Regions from separate parts of the Microbacterium sp. Beta genome, predicted to be linked through region 2. Evidence: riboswitches for the same ligand, from Rfam matches in the RefSeq annotation. Region 2 holds a riboswitch; the other holds the start of a gene.
What was found. Region 2 has a riboswitch for thiamine pyrophosphate ahead of thiM (hydroxyethylthiazole kinase). Riboswitches for the same ligand answer to the same signal wherever they lie in the genome.

Region 1 (9,300 bases), on a different contig from region 2:
GCCCTCGTCATCGGCCGCATGGTGCCGCTGTTCCGCAGTTACCAGGGCAAGCTCGACAACGTCAACCGCATCATGCGCGAGCAGCTCACGGGCGTCCGCGTGGTGCGTGCCTTCGTGCGCGAGCGCATCGAGGAGGAGCGCTTCCGCGGGGCGAACACCGACATCATGGTCGTGGGCCGCAAGGTCGGCTCGCTCTTCGTGCTGCTGTTCCCGCTGTTCATGCTCATCCTCAACGTCACGGTCGTCTCGGTCATCTGGTTCGGCGGCATCGAGGTGAACAACGGCACGGTGCAGGTCGGCACGCTGTTCGCCTTCATGCAGTACATCGGTCAGATCATGGGCGGCGTCATCATGGCGAGCTTCATGGCGATGATGATCCCGCGCGCCGCAGTCTCGGCCGAGCGCATCGGCGAGGTGCTCGACTCCGAGTCCACCCTCGTGCGTCCGGAGAACGGCGTCACCGAGTTCCCGGTCCCCGGATCCGTGGCGCTCGACGACGTCGAGTTCACCTACCCCGGAGCCGACTCGCCGGTTCTCACCGGGATCAGCTTCGCCGCGCAGCCGGGCGAGACGGTCGCGATCGTCGGCTCGACCGGTTCGGGAAAGACGACGCTGATCTCCCTCATCCCTCGTCTCTTCGACGTCTCGGGCGGATCCGTGCACGTCGGGGGCACCGATGTGCGCGAGGCCGACGTCGAGTCGCTCTGGGACAGCATCGGCCTGGTGCCGCAGCGTCCGTTCCTCTTCACCGGCACCGTCGCGTCCAACCTGCGCTACGGCCGTGAAGAGGCCACCGACGAAGAGCTGTGGCACGCGCTCGACATCGCACAGGGTCGTGACTTCGTGGAGGAGATGCCGGACGGTCTCGACTCCCGCATCGCCCAGGGCGGCACGAATGTCTCCGGCGGTCAGCGTCAGCGGCTCGCGATCGCCCGCGCGATCGTGCACCAGCCGAAGATCCTCGTCTTCGACGACTCGTTCTCCGCCCTCGACCTGACGACAGACGCGCGGCTCCGCCAAGCGCTGTGGCGGGAACTCCCGCACGTCACGAAGATCGTGGTCGCCCAGCGCATCTCCACCATCACGGACGCCGACCGCATCGTCGTGCTCGACGGCGGCACCATGGTGGGCGTCGGCACGCACGAGGAGCTGCTCGAGACGAGCGACACCTACCGAGAGATCGTCGAATCGCAGCTGGGGGTGGACGCATGAGCGCGCAGAACGACGACCAGCGCAAGGCCAAGCGGGGCCGCGGCAAGGCGGCTTCGTCCGTCGCCGAGGTCGAGCTGACCGCCGAGGAGAAGTACGAGGCCGAGCTCGCCGAGCAGGCGCGTCAGAACTCCGGCGACTGGGACAGCGTCGCACCGGGCAAGGCCGACAACTTCGGCCCCAGCTTCGCGCGCATGATCGGGCTGCTGAAGCCCTCGGCCATCTGGTTCGTCTTCGTGTCGATCCTCGGCGCGATCGGCGTGGTCCTGACTGTCGCAGCGCCCAAGGTGCTCGCCGAGGCGACCAACCTCGTCTACAAGGGCTTCATCTCCATCCAGCTCGGTCAGCCCACCGACGGCTTCCCCGGCTTCCCCGCCGGCACGTCGCAGGACGTGGTGGTCGACGCGCTGCGGGCAGGCGGACAGGACGACTTCGCGAACCAGGTCGGCGCGCTGGGAGACTTCACGGTCGGCCAGGGCATCGACTTCGACGCGCTGCGGCTCGTCATCGCCGCCGTGCTCGGCATCTACGTGGCCGCCGCCTTCCTCACCTGGATCCAGGGTTACGTCATCAACGTGATCATGGTGCGCACCATGTGGCGACTGCGCGAATCGGTCGAGGCGAAGATCAACCGCCTGCCCCTGGCGTACTTCGACAAGGTGCAGCGCGGCGAGCTGATCTCGCGCGTCACGAACGACATCGACAACATCACGCAGACGATGCAGCAGTCGCTCTCGGGCGCACTCACCTCGGTGCTCACCGTGATCGGCGTGCTCGTGATGATGTTCTCGATCTCATGGCAGCTCGCCCTCGTGGCCCTCATCACGCTGCCTCTCATGGGCGTGATCTTCGGCATCATCGGACCGCGGTCGCAGAAGGCCTTCGGCACGCAGTGGCGCAAGGTCGGCCGGCTCAACGCCCGTGTCGAGGAGGCGTTCTCTGGCCACGCGCTGGTGAAGGTCTTCGGTCGCGAGAAGGACGCACTGGACAAGTTCCAGGACGAGAACGAAGAGCTGTTCCAGGCGAGCTTCAAGGCGCAGTTCCTCTCCGGCATCATCATGCCGGCGATGATGTTCGTCGGGAACCTCAGCTACGTGGGCATCGCGGTGCTCGGTGGTCTGATGGTCGCCAACGGTCAGCTCCGCCTCGGTGACGTGCAGGCGTTCATCCAGTACTCGCAGCAGTTCACGCAGCCGCTGTCCGAGCTGGGCGGAATGGCCGCTGTCGTGCAGTCCGGCACCGCCTCCGCCGAGCGTGTGTTCGAACTGCTCGACGCCGAGGAGCAGGAGGCCGACGACGCCGATGCTCCCGAGCTCGTGGAGGGCAAGGGCGTCATCGAGTTCGAGAACGTCGCGTTCTCGTACACGCCGGATCGTCCGCTCATCCGTGATCTGTCGTTCCGGGTGGAGCCGGGTCAGACCGTCGCGATCGTCGGTCCGACCGGTGCGGGCAAGACGACGCTGGTCAACCTGATCATGCGCTTCTACGAGCTCAGCGGTGGACGGATCATGCTCGACGGGCAGGACATCGCCGAGGTGACCCGCGACGAGCTGCGTTCGCGCACCGGCATGGTGCTCCAGGACCCGTGGCTGTTCGCCGGCAGCATCCGCGAGAACATCCGCTACGGTCGCTCGACCGCGACCGATGAAGAGGTCCTCGCCGCAGCCAGGGCCACCTACGTCGACCGCTTCGTGCACGCCCTCCCCGAGGGATACGACACGGTGCTCGACGAGGATGCAGCGAACGTGTCGGCCGGTGAGCGTCAGCTCATCACCATCGCGCGGGCGTTCGTCGCACAGCCGTCGATCCTCATCCTCGATGAGGCCACGTCGGCGGTCGACACCCGCACCGAACTGCTGCTGCAGCACGCGATGGCCGCGCTCCGAGAGGGGCGCACGTCGTTCGTGATCGCGCACCGACTGTCGACCATCCGCGATGCCGACCTCATCCTGGTGATGGAGCACGGCGACATCGTGGAGAAGGGTACGCACGACGAGCTCATCGCCGCGCAGGGCGCCTATTGGCGTCTGTACCAGTCGCAGTTCGAGCAGGCCGCGACCGACATCGACGCCGAAGACGCGCTCACGGGAACGACGCCGGTCGTCGTCACCGGCGAAGCGGGCGACACCGATGCTGCGCGCGCGGAGGCTGCAGCCGCTGTGGCCGGCGCGTCCGTCGGCGCACAGGTGCCGGCAGCCGAGACGGCCGCGGCGCAGGCCCTGCTGGAAGACGGCGCTGACGGCTCCGATCACCGCTCCTGACCTACGGCATCAACGCACGACGCCCCACCGCCGCTCACGCGGGGTGGGGCGTCGTCGTAGGCGATCGCCGGGGAGTGCGTCAGGGCTGGTCGGCTCTGATCCCGAGCAGCTCGAGCGGGTGGGTCAGACGCCACCAGGGACTCGGCCCCTCGACATCCGCGGCCAGCACCAGCGGAGTCGTCGTGGTGTTGACCGGTCCTGCCGTGGTCAGCGTGCCCACCGTGTCACCCTGTTCGCGTTCTTCGCCGAGGTCGAAGGCGGTCGCGGCGGTCGCGGTCGCGCTGTTCCAGAGCACCACATCGGCGTCGGATTCGGTGATGACGTCGACCTGCTCGCCCCACGGAGTCGTGACGCTGCCGACCACGGTGTCCTTCGCGACGGCCGGCGCCTGCGCCTCCAGTGCGGATTCCGCCTCGGCGAACAGGGAACGCGTGAGAGCGAGTCGCTCGTCGTCTCCGGCTTGATTCAGCGCCGCGGCGAACAGGTGCACCGTGGTGTCACCGATCACGAGGTCCTTCGCGGTGAGAAGGTTCCAGCCGACCAGGGTGCCGGTCTTGATGCCGACGACACCGGGATCGTCGAGCATGCCGTTCGTGTTCACGACGGTGCCCGCACCCGGGAGGTCGACGGACTTGGTGCCGACGATCTCGGCGAAGACCGGGTTCTGCATCGCACGCTCGCCGAGCGCCACCAGGGCCTCGGGCGTGGCCACGTTGCGCTCGTCGAAGCCGGAGGGGGTCACCACGGTGATTCCGGTCAGGCCACGTTCGCGCAACCACACCTCTGCAGCCCTCGCGAACTCGCGCTCGGAGCCCCAGATCTCGGTCGCGAGCCGATCGATGTAGTTGTTCGCGGAACCCATGAGCGTCCCCTGCAACAGCTGGTACTCCGTGAGCACTCCGCCGATGGGCACGTCGAGGGCGGATTGGTCACTGCGCCGGTAGTCCCAGTACTTCACGCTGTCGGCGCGGGTGAACGAGAACTCGGGTCCTTGCTCCCCGACAGCGAGCGGCATGCGGTCGAGCACCATCAGACTGCTGACGACCTTGGTGATGCTCGCGATGCTCACGGCGTCGGGCACCGAAGCCGCCGTCGTCATGCCCGCGATGCCGACGGCACCCGCACCCTCGGTCGGCCAGGTCACGGCGGCGGCAGCGGCGGGAGTCGTCGCGAACTCGACCGACTGCACCGTCGGCGGCACCTCGTGGAGGGGCCAGAGCAGTGTGGTGCCGGCGTAGACGGCGACGAGACCGGCGAGCGTGGCCAGCGGGACCAGGACACCCGGGCGGGCGATGGCGGGGCGAAGACGCGCACCGCGCAGCAGACCGCTCGATCGCTCGGCCTCCGAGGTGTCGTCGAGAGTGGCCGTGGCGGTGTGCTCGGCGACGGTCGCGGCGTCCACCCAGGTGAGAGCGGTGGCCGTCGTGGTGTCGTCGGCCCACTGGGGCGCGGCTGTCTCCGACGCGGTGAGTTCGCCGGAAGGATCCGGGACCGTGCGGTCGCGAGGGATGAACGGCGGCTTCGTCAGCGCGGGGGTGGCCGGTTCCGGGGCGCTCACGGCCTCCGGTGGAACGACGGGCTCCGGGTCTACGACGGGCTCCGGGTCTACGACCGTCCCCGGAGCATCCGCTCCAGGCGACGTCTGCTCGGCCGTCAGCACCGATCCGCCTGTCGCGGTGTCGGCGGTGTCGGCGGGGGCAGGGCCGTCGTCGCCGACGACGCCCGTCGCCTCGTCGGCGGGATCTGATGCGGTCACTCGTTTACGGTACCCAATCCCGCGCGTGTTCCGCGGCGCCGGGCCCTGTCGCCACGGGGGTGTCGCCGACGGTAAGATCGTCAGCACAACCACGGGAGTCCGGCGAGCCGGGCTGAGAGGGAGCGAATCGCGCTTCGACCGTCGAACCTGATCTGGGTCATGCCAGCGCAGGGAGGAGTTCAGATGAGTACGCCCACGTCCGCATCCACGCAGCAGGCATCCGCCGCCGCACAGGATCCGCACCGCACATCGATCTGGCGCTGGCGCGTCGTCGACATCGTCGTTGCCGCCGTCCTCGGCGTCGCGATCGGCCTCGTGTTCTGGGGATGGAACACGATCGGCTACGCCTGGTTCGGTGCGGCCGATGCTCTGACGCCGGGACTGGGCGGTATCGCCGTCGGCATCTGGCTGCTGGGCGGCGTCGTCGGCGGCCTCGTCATCCGCAAGCCCGGTGCGGCGCTGGTCGTCGAGCTCGTCGCAGCGATCGTGTCGATGCTGATCGGCAACGTGTGGGGCGTCTCGACCGTGCTGTCCGGCATCGTGCAGGGACTCGGCGCGGAGATCATCTTCGCCCTGTTCTTCTACCGGCGCTTCGGGATCGCGGTCGCCGCGCTCGCCGGTGTCGGTGCAGCGGTGGCTGCCTGGGTGTTCGAGCTGTTCTACGGCAGCTCGCCCAACATCCTGAAGTCCGTCGAGTTCAACACGATCTACCTGGTCAGCGTTGTCGTCTCCGGGGCGATCCTGGCGGGTGTCGTCGGTTGGCTGCTGGTGCGCGCGTTGGCGGTCACCGGTGCACTGAACCGCTTCGCCGTCGGGCGAGAGCACGTGCGCGAGGTCTGACCGTGACCATCGCCGCCCCGGCCCGCGTGCAGGCTGCGGGCTGGGGCTGGCGGTACGCCGGTCGGAAGCTCCCCGCCGTCGAGGACGTCTCGTTCACGATCGAACCGGGTGAGCGGGTGCTGCTGCTCGGCGCCTCCGGTGCCGGGAAGTCGACGCTGCTCGCGGGCCTGGCCGGGGTCCTCGGCGGCGACGACGAAGGGGTGCGAACCGGGTCGCTGCACATCGACGGTGCCGCCCCCGAATCCCGGCACGGTCAGGTGGGCCTCGTCCTGCAGGACCCCGATGCGGGGATCGTGCTGTCGAAGGTCGGCGACGACGTGGCGTTCGGGTGCGAGAACCTCGGTGTGCCCGCATCCGAGATCCCCGGTCGCGTCGCGGAGGCGCTGGATGCCGTCGGGCTCGATGTGCCGCTGCAACGCCCCACGAAGGCCCTGTCGGGCGGACAGAAGCAGCGACTGGTGCTCGCCGGTGTGCTCGCGATGCGCCCAGGGCTGCTGCTGCTCGACGAGCCGACGGCGAACCTCGACCCCGAGGGTGTGCGCGAGGTGCGGGCGAGCGTCGAACATGCCGTCGCCTCCACCGGTGCGACGCTGATCGTCGTCGAGCACCGCACACCGATCTGGGTCGATCTGATGACGCGCGTGATCGTGCTCGCGGCCGACGGCGGACTGCTCGCCGACGGGGAACCGGCCCAGGTGTTCGCGGCATACGGCGACGTGCTGGCGGACGCCGGGGTGTGGGTGCCCGACCGGGGGATCGACCTGCCCGTGCTGGAGCAGGTGTCGGCACCGGACGCGCTCACCGCGTCCGACCTGACGATCGGACGGGAGCATGGAGCGCCGGTGCAGCGCGGGCTCGACCTGCGCGTGCCGCGGGCGAACGCGACGGTGATCACCGGGCCGAACGGCGCCGGCAAGTCGACGCTCGCCCTCACGCTCGCCGGGCTCATCCCGGAGCAGGCGGGAGAGGTGCGGTCGGCACCGGAGCTGGCGGGGCGCAAGGGCACGCGCCCCATCCGCTGGACCTCGCGCGAGCTGCTCACCCGCATCGGGATGGTGTTCCAGGAGCCGGAGCACCAGTTCCTGGCCCAGACCCTTCGCGATGAGCTCGCGGTCGGGCCACGGGCGCTCGGCTGGGATCAGGCGAAGACGGATACGGTCGTTGACGGTCTTCTCGAACGCCTGGGCCTCGCCCCGCTCGCCCTCGCCAACCCGTTCACGCTCTCCGGAGGGCAGAAGCGGCGGCTGTCGGTCGCCACCGTGCTGGCCGGGGCGCCGGAGGTCATCGTGCTCGACGAGCCGACGTTCGGACAGGACCGCCGCGGGTGGATCTCGCTCGTCGCCCTGCTGCAGGAGGAGATCGCGCGTGGCCGGTCGATCATCGCGGTCACGCACGACGACGCGGTGATCCGACACCTGGGCGGTCATCGCATCGAGTTGGGGTCGTCGTCGTGACGGCGACCGAGACCGTGCGCCCGGTCTGGCTCGACGGTGTGAACCCGGTGACGAAGCTGCTGCTCGCCCTGCTGCTGTCCGTGCCGCTGTTCGCCTCCATCGACATCACGAGCGCGCTGGCAGCGATCGTCCTGCAGCTGCTCTGCCTACCGTTGACGGGGCTGCGTCTGTCGACGGTGCTGAAGCGCCTGCTGCCGGTCGTGATCTTCGCCCCGATCGCCGGTGTGAGCATGCTGCTGTATGCGGAACCGGCAGGGCGCATCTACTGGACGTTCGGCTTCGCGACGATCAGCGACGACTCCATCACGCTCGCGATCGCGGTGAGTCTGCGAGTGATCGCGCTCGGACTCCCCACGATCCTGCTGTTCGGCGGCACCGACCCGACCGAGCTCGCCGACGCGTTGGCGCAGGTGGCCAAGCTCCCGAGCCGCTTCGTGCTCGGCATCCTCGCGGGAACGCGCATGCTGGGGCTCTTCCTCGATGACTGGCGCACCATGAGCCTGGCCCGTCGCGCGCGCGGCGTGGGCGACCGGGGTGTGCTGCGACGGTTCTTCTCGATGGCGTTCGTGCTGCTCGTGTTCGCGGTGCGGCGCGGCTCGAAGCTGGCGCTCGCGATGGAGGCCAGGGGCTTCGGCTCCGGCATTCCGCGCACCTGGTCGCGTCCCTCCCGGTTGCACCCGCGTGATGCGGTGGCGGTGATCGGCGGAATCGCGATCATGGCACTCGCGCTCGCCGCCGCCGTGCTCGTCGGGACGTTCCGTTTCGTCTGGAGCTAGCTCCGGTCGAGCTGGAAGTAGTGCTCACGGTGCAGTGCGCACCGCTCGTTGAACAGCGCCGAACATCGTGGACATGCCGTCGCCGCGAAGTACTCGGCGATCGTGAGCTCATGCCCGCACGCACCGCAGAGGATCGCCCGTCTGTCGCGCTCATGGGCCGCCCATTGCTGCGTCGCATGCTTCACGGTCTCCTCGTGGCAGCGGTGGCACGGGTAGTACTCGCCGCAGCAGGCGAAGCGGATCGCGATGATGTCGGTCGGGCCTTGATAGTGCACGCACCGGGTCATGTCGTCGACGACCGGACCGAGCACACGCGGCCGATCATCGGGCACGATACTCACGTCTCGTTCCAGAGTCGACGGTAGTACTCGAGGCGCTCGTGATCGGGGTCGACGCCGTAGGCCTCGATCAGTGTGTCCTCCCAGCCTTCGCCGAAGTTCCACATCGTGCTCATCGAGGCCACGGCGATGTCGGCCCAGCGGTCGGCGACACCGAGAGCGGCGAGATCCACGAAGGCGGCCGGCCGGCCTTCCGCGTCGAGAAGCGTGTTCGGCATGCAGGCGTCGCCGTGGCACACCACCAACCGGTCGATCGACGGTTCCTGGAGCAGATCCTCTGGCACGACCGTGCCGCGATCGGCGGCGTTGGCGATCCGCCACTGCGTGCTCCACTCCCAGGGGCACTCGGCCACCGGCAGGGCATCGTGCAGCATCCGCAGGCCGACCCCGACCGCTCGCACCGCGGTCTCCGGCTGGTCGGCCCAGCGGGGGTCGACGGCGCTGCGGGCATCGATCGCGACCGTGACGAGCCACTCGTGTGTGTCGTCCTGGCCCTGCTCGATCACCTCCGGTACGGGGATCCACGTTCGTGCCCACCTCATGCGCTCGGCTTCGTCGCGCATGTTCGCCTCGTCGTCGAGCGGACCCCACTTGATGTACCGCCCGTCGTCGGTGCGGAAGGTCAGCCCGCCGATCCCGTTGAGCCAGACCGGCTCGAGCGCGGCA
Region 2 (9,300 bases):
CGCTCCCGAGAACAAGGCCGCATTCGGCAAGCTCGTGGGCCAGGGGAGAGGGCAGGTGACCCAGGCGCTGGCCGCGAAGGAGGCCGAGCTCGCCGAGGCCGAGGTCGCCGCGCGCCTCGAGTCCGAGCGGGTGGACATCACCGCCGTGCCCTCGCGCACGCGTGTCGGCGCCCGACACCCGCTCACGCTCCTGCAGGACCAGGTGTGCGACATCTTCGTCGGCATGGGCTGGGAGATCGCGGAGGGACCGGAGCTCGAGCACGAGTGGTTCAACTTCGACGCACTGAACTTCGATGTGGACCACCCCGCACGCCAGGAGCAGGACACGTTCTACGTGGACCCGCCCTCGCGTCACCTCGTGATGCGCACGCACACGAGCCCGGTGCAGGTGCGCTCGATGCTCGACCGCGAGGTGCCCATCTACGTGCTGTGCCCCGGCCGGGTGTATCGCACCGACGAGTTCGACGCCACGCACCTGCCGGTGTTCACGCAGTTCGAGGGACTCGTGATCGACAAGGGCATCACGATGGCGCACCTCAAGGGCACGCTCGACCACTTCGCGAAGCTGCTCTTCGGCCCCGAGGCCAAGACGCGCTTCCGCACCAACTACTTCCCCTTCACCGAGCCGTCCGCCGAGCTCGATCTGTGGCACCCCACGTTCAAGGGCGGTGCGCGCTGGATCGAGTGGGGCGGCTGCGGCATGGTCAACCCGAACGTGCTGCGCGCGGCAGGGATCGACCCGGAGGAATACAGCGGCTTCGCGTTCGGCATGGGCATCGAGCGGGGCCTGATGTTCCGCAGCGACGTCCAGGACATGCGCGACATGGCCGAGGGCGATGTCCGATTCAGCGAGCAGTACGGGATGGTGGTGTGATGCGCGTCCCGCTTTCGTGGTTGCGTGAGTACGTCGATCTGGCAGCGGACGCCACGCCCGAGGATGTCCTCGCGGCCCTGGTGACCGTCGGCTTCGAAGAGGAGGACGTGCACCGTTTCGACATCACGGGCCCCGTGGTGGTCGGCCAGGTCGTCTCGCTCGAGCCGGAGCCCCAGTCCAACGGCAAGACCATCAACTGGTGCCAGGTCGACGTCGGCGAGGCGAACGGCGGCATCCGTGGCATCGTCTGCGGCGCGCACAACTTCGTCGTCGGGGACAAGGTCGTCGTGACCCTGCCCGGTGCGGTGCTGCCCGGTCCGTTCCCGATCGCCGCCCGCAAGACCTACGGTCATGTGTCGGACGGCATGATCGCCTCTGCGCGCGAGCTGGGACTCGGTGACGAGCACAACGGCATCGTCGTGCTGTCCGACCTCGGCATCGATGCGCCCGTCGGCACCGACGCGATCGCCCTGCTCGGCCTCGACGACGTCGCGGTGGAGATCAACGTCACGCCCGACCGCGGTTACGCCTTCTCCCTGCGCGGGGTGGCTCGTGAGTACGCGCACGCGACCGGAGCGACCTTCCGCGACCCGGCGGAGCGCGACTTCGCCGAACTCCAGCCGGGCACCGGACACACGACCGTGGTCGACGACGTCGCACCTGTGCGTGGGAACGTCGGCGCCAGCGAGTTCGTGACCCGTGTCGTCCGCGACGTCGATCCCTCGCGTCCGACTCCTCCGTGGATGGTGGCGCGGCTCAGCCTCGCCGGCATGCGGTCGCTGGGCGTGCTCATCGACATCACCAACTACGTGATGCTCGAGCTCGGACAGCCGCTGCATGGCTACGACCTCGACAAGCTCACGGGCGGCATCACGGTCCGCCGCGCGACTCCGGGCGAGAAGATGACCACCCTCGACGGCGTCGAGCGCGCGCTGCACACCGAAGACCTGCTCATCACAGACGAGTCGGGTCCGATCGGCCTGGCCGGCGTCATGGGCGGCGGCACGACGGAGATGAGCGACTCCACCCGGAACGTGATGATCGAGGCGGCGAGCTTCGACCCGACCACGATCGCCCGTTCGGCTCGTCGTCACAAGCTGCCCAGCGAGGCGTCCAAGCGTTTCGAGCGCGGCGTCGACCCGCTGATCCCCTTCGTCGCGGCCCGGCGCGCGGCCGACCTCATGGTCGAGTTCGCCGGGGGCACGCTCACGGAGGAGGGCGGCGCGCTGTTCGCCGAGGTCTTCGTCGCGGAGATCGAGCTGCCCGCCGGCTTCGTGCAGGGGCTCATCGGCGTCGACTACACCGATGAAGAGATCACCGGTGCGCTGACGACGATCGGCGCGGAGGTCAGCCCTTCGACCGGCTCAGGGACCCAGGGCGGGTGGACGGTCATCCCGCCGACCTGGCGCCCCGACCTCACCGACAAGTGGACGCTCGCCGAGGAAGTCGCCCGCATCCACGGGCTCGACCGCATCCCCTCGGTGCTGCCGACGCCTCCCTCCGGGCGCGGCCTCACCGCGCACCAGCAGGGCCGCCGCCGCGTGGCCGATGCTCTGGCTGCTGCGGGGCTCGTCGAGACGCCGTCGTTCCCGTTCACCACGGAGGCGCAGAACGATCTGCACGGCTCCGCGTCGGGCGAGCACCTGCCGAGCATCCGTCTGGCGAATCCGCTCGACGGGCAGGCGCCGTACCTGCGCCGGTCGCTGATCCCCGGTCTGCTGCAGACCGCGCACCGCAACATCTCCCGCGGGCTCACCGACCTCGCGATCTTCGAAACCGGGGTGGTCTTCCTTCCCGAGCCGGGTGTGGAGTACGGCACCGATGAGGTGCCGCCGCTGGGGGAGCGTCCGTCCGACGAGACGCTCGCGGAGCTGAACGCCTCGATCCCGCCACAGCACCGGTTCGTCTCCGGACTCCTCACCGGCCATGTCGCACCGCGCCAGCCCGGTCGCCCCGCCGAGGCCGCCGGCCTCGTGGAGGCTCTGGACGCGGTCCGTGTGATCGCGGCAGCCGCCGGGGTCGACATCGACGTGCTCCAGGCCGAACGCGCCGCCCTCCACCCCGGGCGCACCGGGTCGCTCCTGGTGGCAGGCGAAGAGGTCGGATACGTCGGCGAGCTGCACCCCGCTGTCGCCGAGGGGGCCGATCTTCCCGGGCGCGCGACCGTGTTCGAGCTCGACCTCGACCGCATCCTGTCGCTTGCCGGCGGACGGGTCGTCGCGGCTTCGCTGTCGACGTTCCCCGCCGCTACGCAGGACGTGTCGCTCCTGGTTCCGGCCGGGGTCCCCGCCGCGGATGTGCAGGCCGCCCTCGCCGAAGGTGCGGGCACGCTGCTGGAGTCGGTGCGCCTCGTCGACGACTATCGCGGAGAGGGCGTTCCGGAGGGTTCCAAGAGCCTGACCTTCGCACTGAGGTTCCGGGCGGATGACCGCACACTCACCGCGGCGGAGGCCACGGAAGCCAAGCTCGCCGGAGTCGAGGTCGCTGCGCAGCGCTTCGGAGCGACGCTGCGCGACTGAGGGCCGATCCGCGGTGTGAGGCGCACCGTGTCGTCCTCGGATGATCCAGGTCGGCGCCGGAGTACCGTGGCGGGATGAGAATCCTCCCCCAGGGCACTCCGGCCGCCGTCCCCGACGGGGCGCGACCGCTCGGCGAGGGGCCGTTCCTCGAGCCCGGCGCACAGATCGACTGGCACTACCGGAAACCGGGGTGGCAGCCGGGAGAGCCGTCCAGGATCTCGCCGATGCGCGTGGTCCGTGATGATGAGCGCGGTCTCGTGGCCTGGCTCGCTCCCGGGACGCTCCAGGAGGCGCCCGGCTCCAGCGATGGACAGCGCGTTCGGGAAGTGCCTCTCGCCCGGCGCTGGCTCGAGCCGCGGACGCGCATCGTGGAGCGCTGGCGGGGCAACGGGGTGCTGTGCATCGCCCCTGCGGGCATGCCGTGGTCGATCTGGCTGTTCTGGAGCGACACCACCTGGCCGGACTGGGCGTTCTCCGGGTGGTACGTGAATCTCGAGAACGCGCATCTGCGGACAGACCGGGACACCTTCTCGTCCGACCATATCCTCGACGTCGAGATCGATCCGGCGGGCGGCATCCACCTCAAGGACGAGGATGAGCTCGTCGCCGCGATCGCCCAGGGACGGCTCAGCTCCGAGCAGGCCGCGCAGATCGAGCGGCACGCGGACGCGGCCATCGCGTCGTTCGAGGCCGACGACTGGCCGTTCGACTCCGCGTGGACCCGCTGGCGGCCCGACCCCGCCTGGACGGTTCCGGTGCTGGCAGGCCTTGACCGGTTGGGTGCAGGCACACCATGACGGATGTTCTGATCCTGGGCGGCACCGGGTGGCTTTCCGGGCGCGTCGCCGGTCACTGGCGCGACCACGGAGCCACGGTCACCTGCCTCGCTCGAGGCACACGGCCCGCGCCGGAGGGAACGGTCCTGGTGCGTGGCGATCGCGAGGAGGCTTCGACCTACGTCGACCTCGCACGACGGGAGTGGGACCACGTCGTCGACATCTCCTCCCAGGCGGCGCATGTCGATCGGGCAGTCGAGATGCTGGGCGATCGAGCGGCACGATGGACGTACGTGTCATCCGTGTCGGTGTACTCCGATGACGAGACGGTCGGTGCGGACGAATCGGCTCCACGACGCCCGGCGGCGGTTCTCGGCGACGAGTACGAGTACGCGGCGCAGAAGGTCGCCGCCGAGGACTCCGTCGCCCGATTGGGGGAGCGGGCACTCGTGGTGCGTCCCGGCCTGATCGTGGGCGACGGAGACCCGAGCGACCGCTTCGGCTACTGGAGTGCTGCGTTCGCTCGTGCCGACGCTGACGCCGTGCTGCTGCCCCCGCTGGACGGGCGGAGCGCTCAGTTGATCGACGTCGACGATCTGGCGGAGTACATCGTCACCGCGCGAGGCAGCGGAGCCGTCAACGCCGTCGGCGACGAGAGGCCTCTCGCGGATGTGCTGCGGATGGTCCGCGCTGCATCCGGGCACACCGGGGCGACCATCGTCGCGGACGAGGAGTGGCTCATCGCGCATGACGTGGACCACTGGGCCGGCCCGCACTCCCTGCCGCTGTGGCTCCCGCCCGAGATGACGGGATTCATGACCCGCTCGAACGCGGCATTCCATGAGACCGGTGGGACGCTCCGTCCGCTCGTCGACACGATCGAGCGCGTGCTCGCCGACGAACGGGAGCGCGGACTCGACCGCGAACGACGTGCCGGGCTCACGCGGGCGCAGGAGCGGGCGCTGCTGGCCGATCGATAGACTGCGGACAGTGACACGGGGTGCCGCGATCCGCGGCTGAGAACAGACCCGTCGAACCTGATCTAGTTCGTACTAGCGAAGGGATGTCGCGATGAGCGATCTTCTGCGTCCTGATTCCACACACGATCTCGCCGAAAAGGCTGCGGTGCTGCTGGGGGTGTTGCGTGAGGCGCCACCGCTGACGCACTGCATCACCAATGCCGTGGTCACCGGCTTCACCGCCAACCTGCTGCTGGCGCTCGGGGCTGCCCCCGCCATGGTCGACATCGTCGGGGAGGCCGGCATGTTCGCCGGTGTCGCCTCGGGGATGCTGGTCAACCTGGGGACGCCCACCCCGGAGCAGCGCGCGGCGACTCTGGAAGCCGTCACCGGTGCGAGGGCAGCCGGTACGCCCTGGGTGCTCGACCCCGTCGCGGTCGGTGCGCTCCCGGTGCGCACCGCACTCGCGCGTCAACTCGTCGAGCAGCGTCCGACCGCGATCCGCGGCAACGCCTCGGAGGTGCTGGCTCTCGCGGGGCTCAGCGCCGGTGGGCGAGGTGTGGATTCCACCGACAGCACCGAGTCCGCGGCCGAGGCCGCATCGGCGCTGGCTCGGACGACACGCGGTGTGGTGGCCGTGTCCGGCCCGATCGATCTGCTCACCGACGGCGAACGCGTGCTGCGGTTGTCCAACGGGCACGAGCTGCTCACGAGGGTCACGGGCGGCGGTTGTGCTCTGGGCGCGGTGATGGCGGCCTTCCTCGGCGCTGCGCGGGCGACAGGGCACGACGCGCTCACGGCGGTCGCGTCGGCGAGCCTCGTGTACACGATCGCGGCGGAGCAGGCAGCGGAGCGGTCCACCGGGCCGGGGAGCTTCGCCGTCGCGCTGCTGGATGCCCTCGCCGCGGTGGATTCCGCTGACATCAGGGTCCGTGCCCGCGTCGAAGGCGGTGCCCTGTGAACGCCGACCTCTCGCTCTACCTCGTCACGGATGCGGAGCTGTGCGGAGACCGGGGCGTCGTCGAGACCGTCCGGCACGCGGTGGAAGGCGGGGTGCGCATCGTGCAGCTGCGCGACAAGGACGCGACCGACGAGGAGACGGTCGAACAGCTGGTCGCGCTGTCGCAGGCGATCGACGGTCGGGCGCTGCTCGTGGTGAACGATCGGCTGGGCGCGGCCGTGGCTGCTCGTGAGCGTGGAGCCAGGGTCGATGGCGTGCACCTCGGTCAGGGCGACGCCTCGGTGCTGCGCGCCCGTGAGGCACTCGGACCCGACGCGTTGATCGGCCTCACCGCCAACACCGCAGCGCACCTCGACGCGCTGCGGGCCCTCCCGGCCGGGACGGTCGACTACCTCGGGGTCGGCGTCATCCGTCCCACCTTCACGAAGCCGGATCACCCCGTCCCGCTGGGCGTGGAGGGATTTCGCGACTTCGCCAGGCGCAGCGCACTCCCGTGCGTGGCGATCGGCGGGGTCCACATCGACGACACCGAGGCCCTTCGCGATGCCGGTGCGGCGGGGGTGGCCGTGGTCTCGGCGCTGTGTGCCGCCGACGATCCGGCCGCCGTAGCGACGCGGTTCCTGCGGCGCTGGCGCTCCGGGGGTGTACCGCGAGTGCTCAGCATCGCCGGGAGCGACCCGTCCGGAGGTGCGGGCATCCAGGCCGACCTCAAGTCCATCGCCGCGAACGGCGGGTACGGGATGGCTGTGCCCACGGCGCTGACCGCGCAGAACACGCAGGGCGTGCGCGCTGTGCACGTGCCGCCGGTCGACTTCCTCCGCGCGCAGCTCGATGCCGTGTCGGACGACATCGTGATCGACGCCGTGAAGATCGGGATGCTCGCCGACGCCGAGGTCATCCGCGCAGTGGGGGCGTGGCTCGACCGCGTGCGCCCGCCTGTCGTGGTGCTCGATCCCGTCATGGTCGCGACCTCCGGCGACCGGCTGCTGGATCCGGAGGCGGAGCGAGCACTGCACGGACTCCTCGCGCGGGCGACTCTGGTCACTCCGAATCTCGCCGAACTCGCGGTGCTCGCCGGTCGGGAGATCGCCGACTGGGAGGATGCCATCTCCGCGGCGCACGAGCTGTCCGCCCGGATCGATGCGGCCGTCCTGGTCAAGGGCGGCCATCTCGTCGGCGATGAGGCCCCCGATGCGTTGGTCGACGCGGCGCGCGGTCTGCGCAGAGACTTTCCAGGACGACGGATCACGACCGGAAACACCCATGGCACCGGCTGCTCGCTGTCGTCCGCGCTCGCGACCCTGCTCGCGCGGGGGCACGACGCAGAAGCGGCCGTCGGCGCCGCGCGCATCTGGCTTCGCGAAGCCCTGCGGGCGGGGGACGCGTTGCGCGTCGGCGGTGGGCACGGGCCGATCAACCACTTCTCCGGACTCTGGGAACGGGCGGGAACAGAGGCCCGTCCGGTCGCGGACGACATAGCGGCGGACTGGTGGCACGACATCAGGGAGATCCGCACCGCGATCGACGAGCTGCCCTTCATCCGCGCGCTCGCCGACGGGACGCTGGAGCGCGGACCGTTCCTGTCCTATCTCGCCCAGGACGCGCTGTACCTGCGCGAGTACGCCCGTGTGCTCGCGGAAGCGTCCCGGCTCGCGCCGACATCCGATGAGCAGGCGTTCTGGGCGGAGTCGGCACGCGGTTCGATCGTGGGCGAGCTCGAGCTGCACGCGTCGTGGTTGACTCCGACGCAGGGGGTGAGCGCGGACACGTTCTCCGCCGAGCCGGGGGCGGCCACCACCGCCTACCTCGATCACCTGCGCTCTGTCGCGTTCGGTGGGGACTACGCAGAGATCGTCGCGGCCGTCCTCCCGTGCTTCTGGCTATACACCGACCTCGGCCGACGCCTGCATGCCGGGGCCTTCGGTCAGTACGCGCAGGATCCCCAGCACCCCTACGCCTCGTGGCTGGTGGCCTACGCCGATCCCGCGTTCGAAGAGGCGACCGAGACGGCGATCGCCTACGCCTCCGAAGCGGCGGCAACGGCTGATGCCGCGACCCGCGCCAGGATGCGCCACGTCTTCGAGGTCTCGAGTGCCCACGAACTCGCCTTCTTCGCCGCACCGCTGGAGCCCTCACCCCGCAGATGACGAACCGGATTTGCGGTGGCAGCCGAGGCCGCGCTACTGTCGCGACATGCCTTCGGCCGCCACCGCTTCTCCGACGCTCGCTCCGAGCGTCATCGCTGTGCGCCGACGCCGCGGCCGCCGACTGTAGGCGACCCCGCCCTTCTGCCCGTGCGCGCACGGCGGTCGAGTGCCGGTGTCGCCGCCTCCGGCCCCGTCCACGGTCCCGATTTCCTCGAGGGCCTGACCGTTAAGGTAGAAGCATGACGTATTCCGTCGCCGTCTCCGGCGCATCCGGCTACGCAGGCGGCGAGATTCTGCGCCTCCTGGCCGCCCATCCCGACATGGAGATCCGCACCGTCACGGCGCATTCGAACGCCGGGCAGCCTCTCGTCGACCACCAGCCGCACCTGCGCTCACTCGCACACCTCACGCTGCAGGACACGACACCGGAGATCCTCGCCGGCCACGACATCGTGTTCCTCGCCTTGCCGCACGGGCAGTCGGGGCAGTACACCGATGCGCTGGGCGATGTCCCGCTCGTGATCGATGCCGGCGCCGACCACCGACTCACGTCCGCCTCGGCGTGGGATGCGTTCTACGGCGGCGACTTCCACGAGCCGTGGACCTACGGTGTGCCAGAGCTCCTCATCGACGGGGTCAAGCAGCGTGAGCACCTCCGTGGAGCCACGCGCATCGCGGCGCCGGGCTGCAATGCCTCCACCGTGAGTCTCAGCCTCGCGCCCGGTGTGGCCGCCGGGGTGATCGACCCCTCCGACATCGTCTCCGTGCTCGCCGTCGGACCGTCCGGCGCGGGGAAGAGCCTCAAGACGAACCTGCTCGGCAGCGAGATCCTGGGCACCGCCAACCCCTATGCGGTCGGCGGAACCCACAGACACATCCCCGAGATCCGTCAGGCGCTCGCCGCGGCGTCCGGGGTGGAGTCCGACGGCATCCGGATCTCGTTCACGCCGGTGCTGGTGCCCATGTCGCGCGGGATCCTCGCCACGTCCACCGCACCCATCGTCGACGGTGCGACGGATGCGCAGATCCGTGACGCCTGGCAGAGCGCCTATGGCGACGAGACC

Region 1: it holds a riboswitch for thiamine pyrophosphate, as region 2 does, so the genes downstream of both, FFS56_RS09275 (ECF transporter S component) here and thiM (hydroxyethylthiazole kinase) in region 2, are expected to answer to the same signal.

Annotation. Positions count from the first base shown of each region.
Region 1 covers NZ_SCOG01000007.1:85,046-94,345, forward strand. Annotated here, with positions in the region: gene FFS56_RS09260 (ABC transporter ATP-binding protein) at 1-1,212, shown strand, start outside; gene FFS56_RS09265 (ABC transporter ATP-binding protein) at 1,209-3,470, shown strand; gene FFS56_RS09270 (D-alanyl-D-alanine carboxypeptidase) at 3,550-5,226, opposite strand; TPP riboswitch at 5,308-5,417, shown strand; gene FFS56_RS09275 (ECF transporter S component) at 5,410-6,066, shown strand; gene FFS56_RS09280 (ABC transporter ATP-binding protein) at 6,075-7,520, shown strand; gene FFS56_RS09285 (energy-coupling factor transporter transmembrane component T) at 7,517-8,296, shown strand; gene FFS56_RS09290 (CHY zinc finger protein) at 8,293-8,637, opposite strand; gene FFS56_RS09295 (aminoglycoside 3'-phosphotransferase) at 8,634-9,300, opposite strand, start outside.
Region 2 covers NZ_SCOG01000025.1:13,366-22,665, reverse strand. Annotated here, with positions in the region: gene pheS (phenylalanine--tRNA ligase subunit alpha) at 1-874, shown strand, start outside; gene pheT (phenylalanine--tRNA ligase subunit beta) at 874-3,393, shown strand; gene FFS56_RS17385 (DUF402 domain-containing protein) at 3,468-4,190, shown strand; gene FFS56_RS17380 (NAD-dependent epimerase/dehydratase family protein) at 4,187-5,149, shown strand; TPP riboswitch at 5,156-5,250, shown strand; gene thiM (hydroxyethylthiazole kinase) at 5,241-6,089, shown strand; gene FFS56_RS17370 (bifunctional hydroxymethylpyrimidine kinase/phosphomethylpyrimidine kinase) at 6,086-8,236, shown strand; gene argC (N-acetyl-gamma-glutamyl-phosphate reductase) at 8,476-9,300, shown strand, end outside.